2 regions of the Erwinia sp. E_sp_B01_1 genome follow, and region 1 is predicted to be linked to the other one. Evidence: predicted binding sites of a transcription regulator. Region 1 holds the regulator's gene; the other holds the start of a gene.
What was found. The regulator sigma-54, encoded in region 1, starts transcription at its own class of promoters, with help from an activator protein. The targets are predictions, from matches to a motif close to GTTGGCACANNTTTCGCTNT.

Region 1 (4,280 bases):
GCCGGGCCTGAGCCAAACTGGCGTTTAAAACATATTAAATTATTAAACGCTCAATCTTCGTCGAAACCAGCGTTAAACAGCTCAATAACTGCGTTTAATGCCTGCACTTCCTGCAGGCCGGTAGCTTCAATTTCGATGTGGCCGCCTTTGGCCGAATCCAGCATCAGCAGTGCAATAACACTGCTGGCTTCGGCTTCGGTTCCACTCTCATTTCGCAATAACACTTCAGCATCAAAACTCTGGACCAGCTCGAAAAGCTTCATCGCAGGACGGGCATGCATGCCCAGCCTGTTCTTTATCTCTACCGTTTGTCTGACTGTCATGATTTGCGTTTTTCCAGCGTGCGGTGACGTGACTGAACATTTTTACCGCGAGAGCGGAAATAGTCTGCCAGCTGTTCAGCAATATAGACGGAACGGTGTTTGCCCCCGGTACAGCCAATAGCCACAGTAAGGTAACTGCGGTTGTTGGTTTCCAGCATCGGTAACCACAACTCCAGATAGCTCCGGGTCTGATAGATGAAATTATGTACTTCCGTATGGCGATCGAGGAAAGCTGCCACCGGACGATCGAGCCCGGTCATTGGCCGCAATTTAGGATCCCAGTGTGGGTTTGGCAGAAAGCGCACGTCAAAAACGTAATCAGCATCTATCGGAATGCCGTGCTTGAAGCCAAATGACTCGAATACCATCGTCAGTTCACGCTCACGTTTACCCAACAGGCGGGTACGCAGCATCTCTGCCAGCTCATGAACCGACATCTCAGAGGTATCAACAATCAGGTCCGCCCGTGAGCGCAGCGGCTCCAGCAGGTCACTCTCTTCGTCTATGGCGCTCTCCAGAGAGAGGTTCTTGCTGGAAAGCGGGTGCAGGCGACGGGTATCACTGTAACGCCGGATCAACGTATTGCGATCGGCATCGAGAAACAGTAGCTGCGGCGAAAAACTTTCGGGCAGACTGGTCAGGGCTTTTTCAAAAATTTCTGGTGACTCAGGCATGTTACGTACGTCAATACTTACCGCCGCCGACATATTACGATCGGCCAGGGAGTTCGCCAGTTCAGGCAGTAACACCACAGGTAAGTTATCGACGCAGTAAAAACCCATGTCTTCCAGTGCCCGTAATGCGACAGACTTACCCGATCCCGATCGACCGCTGACTATCATCAGCACCATGACTTCTTCTCCTGACAGGCCTGTTCGTGGTCTGGCCGGTGTGGACACCGCGCAGGGCCACACGCTTTACAATGAGCCAGTACAAGCTGGCTCAGATGAATCAGTGGCTCTCTTCAGGGCTTTCAGCCATGATCCCAAAGAGCTCTTCATCCGTCTGTGCTGCCCGCAGGCGGCGACAGACAGTTTTATCTGCCAGACGTTTGGCGACCAGCGACAGCGTATGCAGGTGTGTTTTGCACTGATCGGCCGGCACCAGCAAGGCAAAAAGCAGATCCACCGGTTGATTATCAATGGCATCGAAAGCAATTGGCTGATCCAGACGGATAAACACGCCCACTGCACGCAGTGTATCTTCAACCAGCTTACCATGCGGTATAGCAATACCATTGCCGATACCAGTGCTTCCCATGCGTTCGCGAGTCAGAATCGCTTCAAAGATGGTCTGGTGCGGAAGGTTAAGCTGTTTGGCCGCTAACTCGCTGATAATTTCCAGCGCCCGCTTTTTACTCTGGCAATGAACGCCGCTGCGGGTGCAGGAGACATTCAGTACCGAGCTCAGTTCCAGTTTTAATTCATTGTTCATCATAGTTTCACTTACGTGTTCACTTCTGCCTGGCAAAATGACCGTGTCGAACCCCATGTTTAAAAAGGGGACGCGTAGAGTCATCAGTCGACTGCTCAGCCTGCCTGATTAATTAACGGCTCGCCCCCCGTAGAGAGGGGCGAGCCGGTTATCTTACGTCACCTCATATCCTTAGATAAGGGTGGCGAAGAAATAATCAATGTTTGAGTGAAATTTAGTGCTGCTTCAGCTTGTCTTTGTGTTTATTGAGTTGGCGCGTCAGCTTGTCTATCAGGCCGTCAATCGCCGCGTACATATCTTTATCTTCCGAGGTGGCATGCAACTCACCGCCGTTTACATGGAGCGTGGCATCCGCTATTTGGGTGACCTTTTCGACCTTCAGAACAATATAGACCTGATTAATCCGGTCAAAATACTGCTCCAGTTTGGCAAATTTGGTTGTCACAAAATCACGCAGAGGATCGGTGATTTCAACGTGTTGCCCGGTAATATTGAGTTGCATAGGGTCTTCCTTATCTGTTCGTTCAGACCAGCTGTTTTCGCTGATTTGAGGGCGGGATGGATAAAGACTCTCGGTACTTCGCTACAGTCCGCCGTGCCACCATAATCCCCTGATCGGAAAGCAGGGTGGTGAGCTTGCTGTCGCTCAGAGGTTTGGCGGGATTCTCCGCCGAGATTAATTTTTTCACCAGCGCGCGTATCGCCGTGGAAGAGGCTTCGCCTCCGCCCTCGGTGTTGACGTGGCTGGAGAAAAAATACTTCAATTCAAAAATACCGCGTGGGCTGTGCAGATACTTTTGCGTGGTCACGCGGGAAATAGTGGACTCATGCATATCAACGGCGCTGGCAATATCCGCCAGCACCATGGGGCGCATAAATTCTTCGCCCTGCTCAAAAAAAGCCTGCTGCTGATCGACGATACAGCGGGTCACTTTCAGTAGCGTATCATTTCTGCTTTCCAGACTTTTAATCAGCCATTTCGCTTCCTGCAGATTGCTGCGGATAAACTGGCTGTCACTGTCATTACGTGTGTTACCGCCCAGTGAGGCATAGTGCTGATTAATTTTCAGTCTTGGAACGCTGTCAGAGTTAAGTTCCACCACCCAGCGGTTGCTGGTTTTACGCACCAGCACATCCGGAATAACGTACTCTGGCTCGCTGGTATTGATGGACTGACCGGGGCGAGGATCAAGGGACTGAATCACCTGCATCGCTACTTTCAGCACATCTTCTTTCAGGCGAGTCACCCGCATCAGACTGCGAAAATCATGATTAGCCAGCAGGTCGAGATGTTCACTGACGATCAGCCGGGCCTCTTTTAAGCCTGGTACATCCGGGACAAATTGTGAAAGCTGCACCAGCAGGCAGTCCCGCAGATCGCGGGCGCAGACGCCGACCGGATCGAAGCGCTGCACGCGTTTCAGCACCGCTTCCACTTCATCCATGGTCAGTTCGTCGTTACCAATGCTGTCCAGAATCTCATCCAGCGAGGCAGTGAGGTACCCGGTGTCATCAACCGCATCAACAATGGAAGTGGCTATAGCCCGGTCCGTCTCCGTAAAGGGCGTGAGTTCAACCTGCCACATCAGGTAATCCTGAAGCGTCTGTGTTGTCTCTCCCTGATACACCGGCAGCTCATCGTCGTGATAATCCGTCCCGGTGCCTGAAGGAGTACCAGCGGTGTAGATCTCATCCCATGTCGCATCCAGAGGAAGTTCCTCCGGCATATCTTTTTGTTCAAGCGCTTCACGGGTATCCAGCGCTTCTTTCTCCTGATACTCGCGAGCGTCCACTTCTTCATGAATGTCGGTTTGCTCAAGCAACGGATTGCTTTCCAGCGCCAGCTGAATTTCCTGCTGGAGTTCAAGCGTAGAGAGCTGCAGAAGACGAATAGCCTGCTGCAGTTGTGGCGTCATGGCAAGCTGTTGGCTGAGCCTGAGTTGCAAACCTTGCTTCATATTCAGGATACTGATTCCTTGAAAATCTTACCGGGTATTAACACCTTATCAGAGTCTGAACTCTTCACCTAAATAGACTCGCTTAACTTGTTCATCCTCCAGAATCTCTCCAGGAGTGCCGTGCGCAATTAAATGTCCCTGGCTGACGATGTAAGCACGCTCACAAACGGCCAGCGTCTCACGCACGTTATGGTCAGTGATGAGCACGCCCAATCCGCTGTCACGCAGGTGTTCGATAATTTTCTTAATATCGATAACGGAGATGGGGTCAACACCTGCAAAAGGCTCATCCAGCAGAATGAATTTAGGGTTTGCAGCCAGGGCGCGGGCTATCTCAACACGGCGGCGTTCGCCGCCCGAGAGTGCCTGGCCCATGCTGTTGCGCAGATGCTCAATATGGAATTCATTCATCAGCTCATTCGCCCGATCTTCACGCTGTTCTGTGGTCAGATCGTCGCGGATTTGCAGCACGGCCATCAGGTTATCGTAAACGCTCAGGCGGCGGAAAATCGACGCCTCCTGCGGCAGATAACCAATACCGCGTCGCGCGCGGGCATGCAGCGGC
Region 2 (4,280 bases), 620 kb from region 1:
CTTTCGCCAGCAGCTGTGCTGCACCACGCAATCCACCCAGCGGATTTTTAATTTCATGTGCCAGACCGCGGACTAAATCCCGGGCGGCGACCTGCTGAGCATGTTGAATCTGTTCCTGACTGAGGCGACGCTGATTATCCATCGGTGCCATCTCAAGCAGAATTAATCCGTCTGGCAGACGCTGTGCGGTTAACGACATAATGTGCGCACGGCTGTCGACCACTAAAGTTACTTCACTGTCGGTAAAACCCTGACCTGCGTCCAGACTCTCACGCATGACGTCGATATTCAGTGAAAAATAGCCTATCAGTTCCGGCAGCGGTGTACCGAACAGCTTGCGGGAACTTTGCGCTAACAGCTGTTGGGCGGCGGGATTGGCGTAATGCACGACCAGTCCGCTGTCGACCAGTAAAATACTGTTAATCAGGGAGTTGAGGATCTGCCCAGCATCGGGCAGCGTGCCAGTTGCCATGCATTCTCTCCTGCACCATTTCAGTGCATTATAGTCAGGGAAGCCGGGATTGGTCTTCCTGAACAATGAATTCGTGGAGAAAAAAGCCCATCCGGAGATGGGCTTAAAGTTTCCACGGCAACAAAAAACGTCAGACCAGTTAAACGCTGTAGTACAGCTCGAACTCAACCGGGTGTGGCGTCATACGAACGCGGTCCATCTCTTCTTTACGCAGTGCGATATAAGCTTCGATGGTGTCGTCAGTGAACACGCCGCCACGGGTCAGGAACTCGCGGTCTTCGTTCAGTGCAGCCAGAGCTTCGTCCAGTGAACCAGCCACTTTCGGGATCTCAGCTTCTTCTTCCGGCGGCAGGTCGTACAGGTTTTTGTCCATCGCATCGCCAGGGTGGATCTTGTTGATGATGCCGTCCAGGCCAGCCATCAGCAATGCAGCGAAGCACAGGTATGGGTTAGCCGCTGGATCAGGGAAGCGAGCTTCGATACGACGTGCTTTCGGGCTGGCAACCACTGGGATACGGATAGAAGCAGAACGGTTACGGGCAGAGTAAGCCAGCATAACAGGCGCTTCGTAGCCTGGGACCAGACGCTTGTAGGAGTTGGTGGTCGGGTTCGCCAGGGCGTTGATCGCTTTAGCGTGCTTGATAACACCACCGATGTAGAACAGGGCCATTTCAGACAGGCCGCCGTATTTGTCACCAGCGAACAGGTTGTTACCGTCTTTAGACAGTGACATATGGCAGTGCATACCGGAACCGTTATCACCGAACATAGGCTTCGGCATAAAGGTGGCCGTTTTGCCGTAAGCATGAGCCACGTTGTGAACAACGTATTTGTAGATCTGAATTTCGTCAGCTTTTTTGGTCATGGTGTTGAAGCGGGTTGCCACTTCGTTCTGACCCGCTGTAGCCACTTCGTGGTGATGAGCTTCAACAACCAGACCCATCTGCTCCATGGTCAGACACATAGCAGAACGGATGTCCTGTGAAGAGTCGACCGGAGGAACCGGGAAGTAACCGCCTTTCAGACCTGGACGGTGACCTTTGTTGCCGCCTTCGTAAGCTTTACCGCTGTTCCAGTAAGCTTCGACATCGTCGATAGCAACATGGGAACCGGAAGTGCTGCTGCCGAAACGGATATCGTCAAACAGGAAGAACTCTGGCTCAGGGCCAAACAGAACGGTGTCTGCAATGCCGGAAGAGCGCAGGAAATCTTCAGCACGCTTGGCAATGGAACGTGGGTCGCGGTCGTAACCCTGCATGGTGCCTGGCTCGAGGATATCGCAACGGATAATCAGCGTAGGATCTTCGAAGAATGGATCCAGCACGGCGGTAGTTGAGTCAGGCATCAGAACCATGTCTGATTCGTTAATTCCTTTCCAGCCACCGATTGAGGAGCCGTCAAACATTTTGCCTTCTTCGAAGAAGTCAGCGTTTACCTGATGAGCAGGAATGGTGACGTGCTGTTCTTTACCCTTGGTATCGGTAAAGCGCAGATCAACAAACTTGACTTCGTGCTCGTTCATCATCGACAGAACGTGTTCAGCGGACATACTTAACTCTCCTGGATTTTGTCATTGTCGTCGTGGTAAGAGAACTTCATTCAGGACTTTGCTTATCTGGCATAGTCAACCGATAATAAAGATCTCTGACAAGCTATCAACCGTTGTGGAAACTGGCATTCTTCGCTTGGGTGTAATAAAGCGAAATCTATGCCAACTTTATTAATACCCTGAAAAAGCGCTATGATGCGCCCTCTCGTGATACGGGACCTGCACCATGATGGAAGTCGCGCACCATTTTGGTGCTATCGAGTGCTGATGCAGCACTATTCTGGTGCATTTTTTCGATGGAGTGCAATTCTTGCACTGTTTATGGTTAGAAAAGCAATCCTGACAGTTATCTTTAATTGAAATTTGTGATCCTGTTCAGTCCTTCGATTAATCCGTGTACAATAGCGCGCTATTTCTAATGCCTGAGGCAAAGCTGTGATCGAAAATTTGCGTAACATCGCCATTATTGCCCACGTTGACCATGGTAAAACTACCCTGGTTGATAAGTTGCTGCAGCAATCCGGGACCTTTGACGCCCGCACTGAAGCTACTGAACGCGTAATGGACTCCAACGATTTGGAGAAAGAGCGTGGGATTACCATCCTCGCAAAAAACACCGCCATTAAATGGAACGACTACCGCATCAACATCGTGGATACCCCAGGACACGCCGACTTCGGCGGTGAGGTTGAGCGTGTGATGTCAATGGTTGACTCGGTGCTGCTGGTTGTGGATGCAACGGATGGCCCTATGCCGCAAACCCGCTTCGTGACCAAAAAAGCTTTTGCTAATGGTCTGAAGCCGATCGTGGTCATCAACAAAGTTGACCGTCCTGGCTCACGTCCAGACTGGGTTGTTGATCAGGTCTTTGACCTGTTCGTTAACCTGGACGCGACCGACGAGCAGCTCGATTTCCCGGTTATCTATGCTTCTGCTATCAACGGCATCGCTGGTCTTGACCACGCCGATATGGCTGAAGACATGACCCCGCTGTATGAAGCTATCGTGAAACACGTTTCTCCTCCGCAGGTTGAGATGGAAGCGCCGTTCCAGATGCAGATTTCCCAGCTGGACTACAACAACTATGTTGGTGTTATCGGCATCGGCCGCATCAAGCGCGGTAAAGTGAAGCCGAACCAGCAGGTTACTATCATCGATAGCGAAGGCAAAACCCGTAACGCGAAAGTTGGCAAAGTGCTGACTCACATGGGTCTTGAGCGTATCGAAGCGACAGAAGCGGAAGCTGGCGATATCATCGCTATCACCGGTCTGGGCGAGCTGAACATCTCTGATACCATCTGTGATCCACAGAATGTACAGGCGCTGCCAGCTCTGAGCGTTGATGAACCTACCGTAACCATGTTCTTTAACGTCAACACCTCCCCGTTCTGCGGTAAAGAAGGTAAGTATGTGACTTCACGTCAGATCCTTGACCGTCTGAACAAAGAGCTGGTGCACAACGTGGCGCTGCGTGTTGAAGAAACTACCGACGCTGATGCTTTCCGCGTCTCCGGTCGTGGTGAGCTTCACCTGTCTGTTCTGATTGAAAACATGCGTCGTGAAGGTTTCGAGCTGGCGGTATCCCGTCCGAAAGTTATCTTCCGTGACTTCGAAGGCCGCAAGCAGGAGCCATTCGAAAACGTTACGCTGGATATCGAAGAACAGCACCAGGGTTCTGTGATGCAGGCGATGGGTGAACGTAAAGCGGACATGAAAAACATGGATCCGGATGGCAAAGGTCGCGTACGTCTTGACTACGTTATCCCAAGCCGTGGCCTGATCGGTTTCCGTAACGAATTCATGACCATGACCTCCGGTACCGGTCTGCTGTACTCCACCTTCAGCCATTACGACGATATCCGTCAGGGCGAAGTGGGCCAGCGTCAGAACGGCGTGCTGATCTCTAACGGCCAGGGTAAAGCAGTAGCCTTTGCACTGTACAGCCTGCAGGACCGCGGTAAGCTGTTCCTGGGTCACGGTGCGGAAGTGTATGAAGGCCAGATCATCGGTATTCACTCACGTTCTAACGACCTGACCGTTAACTGCCTGACCGGTAAGAAACTGACCAACATGCGTGCTTCCGGTACAGACGAAGCCACCACTCTGGTTCCAGCTATCAAGATGACTCTTGAGCAGGCTATCGAGTTCATCGATGATGACGAACTGGTAGAAGTGACTCCGCTGTCCGTACGTATTCGTAAACGTCACCTGACTGAAAACGATCGTAAACGCGCAAGCCGTGGTCCTAAAGAGGGTTAA

Region 2: glnA (glutamate--ammonia ligase) is a predicted target of sigma-54. The motif match lies at 2,169-2,188, and genes of this name have one in related genera.

What each region holds. Positions count from the first base shown of each region.
Region 1 is NZ_CP142208.1:520,561-524,840, forward strand. It holds gene npr (PTS phosphocarrier protein NPr) at 51-323, opposite strand; gene rapZ (RNase adapter RapZ) at 320-1,174, opposite strand; gene ptsN (PTS IIA-like nitrogen regulatory protein PtsN) at 1,275-1,757, opposite strand; gene hpf (ribosome hibernation promoting factor) at 1,972-2,259, opposite strand; gene rpoN (RNA polymerase factor sigma-54) at 2,282-3,715, opposite strand; gene lptB (LPS export ABC transporter ATP-binding protein) at 3,764-4,280, opposite strand, start outside.
Region 2 is NZ_CP142208.1:4,709,108-4,713,387, reverse strand. It holds gene glnL (nitrogen regulation protein NR(II)) at 1-472, opposite strand, end outside; gene glnA (glutamate--ammonia ligase) at 612-2,021, opposite strand; gene typA (ribosome-dependent GTPase TypA) at 2,457-4,280, shown strand.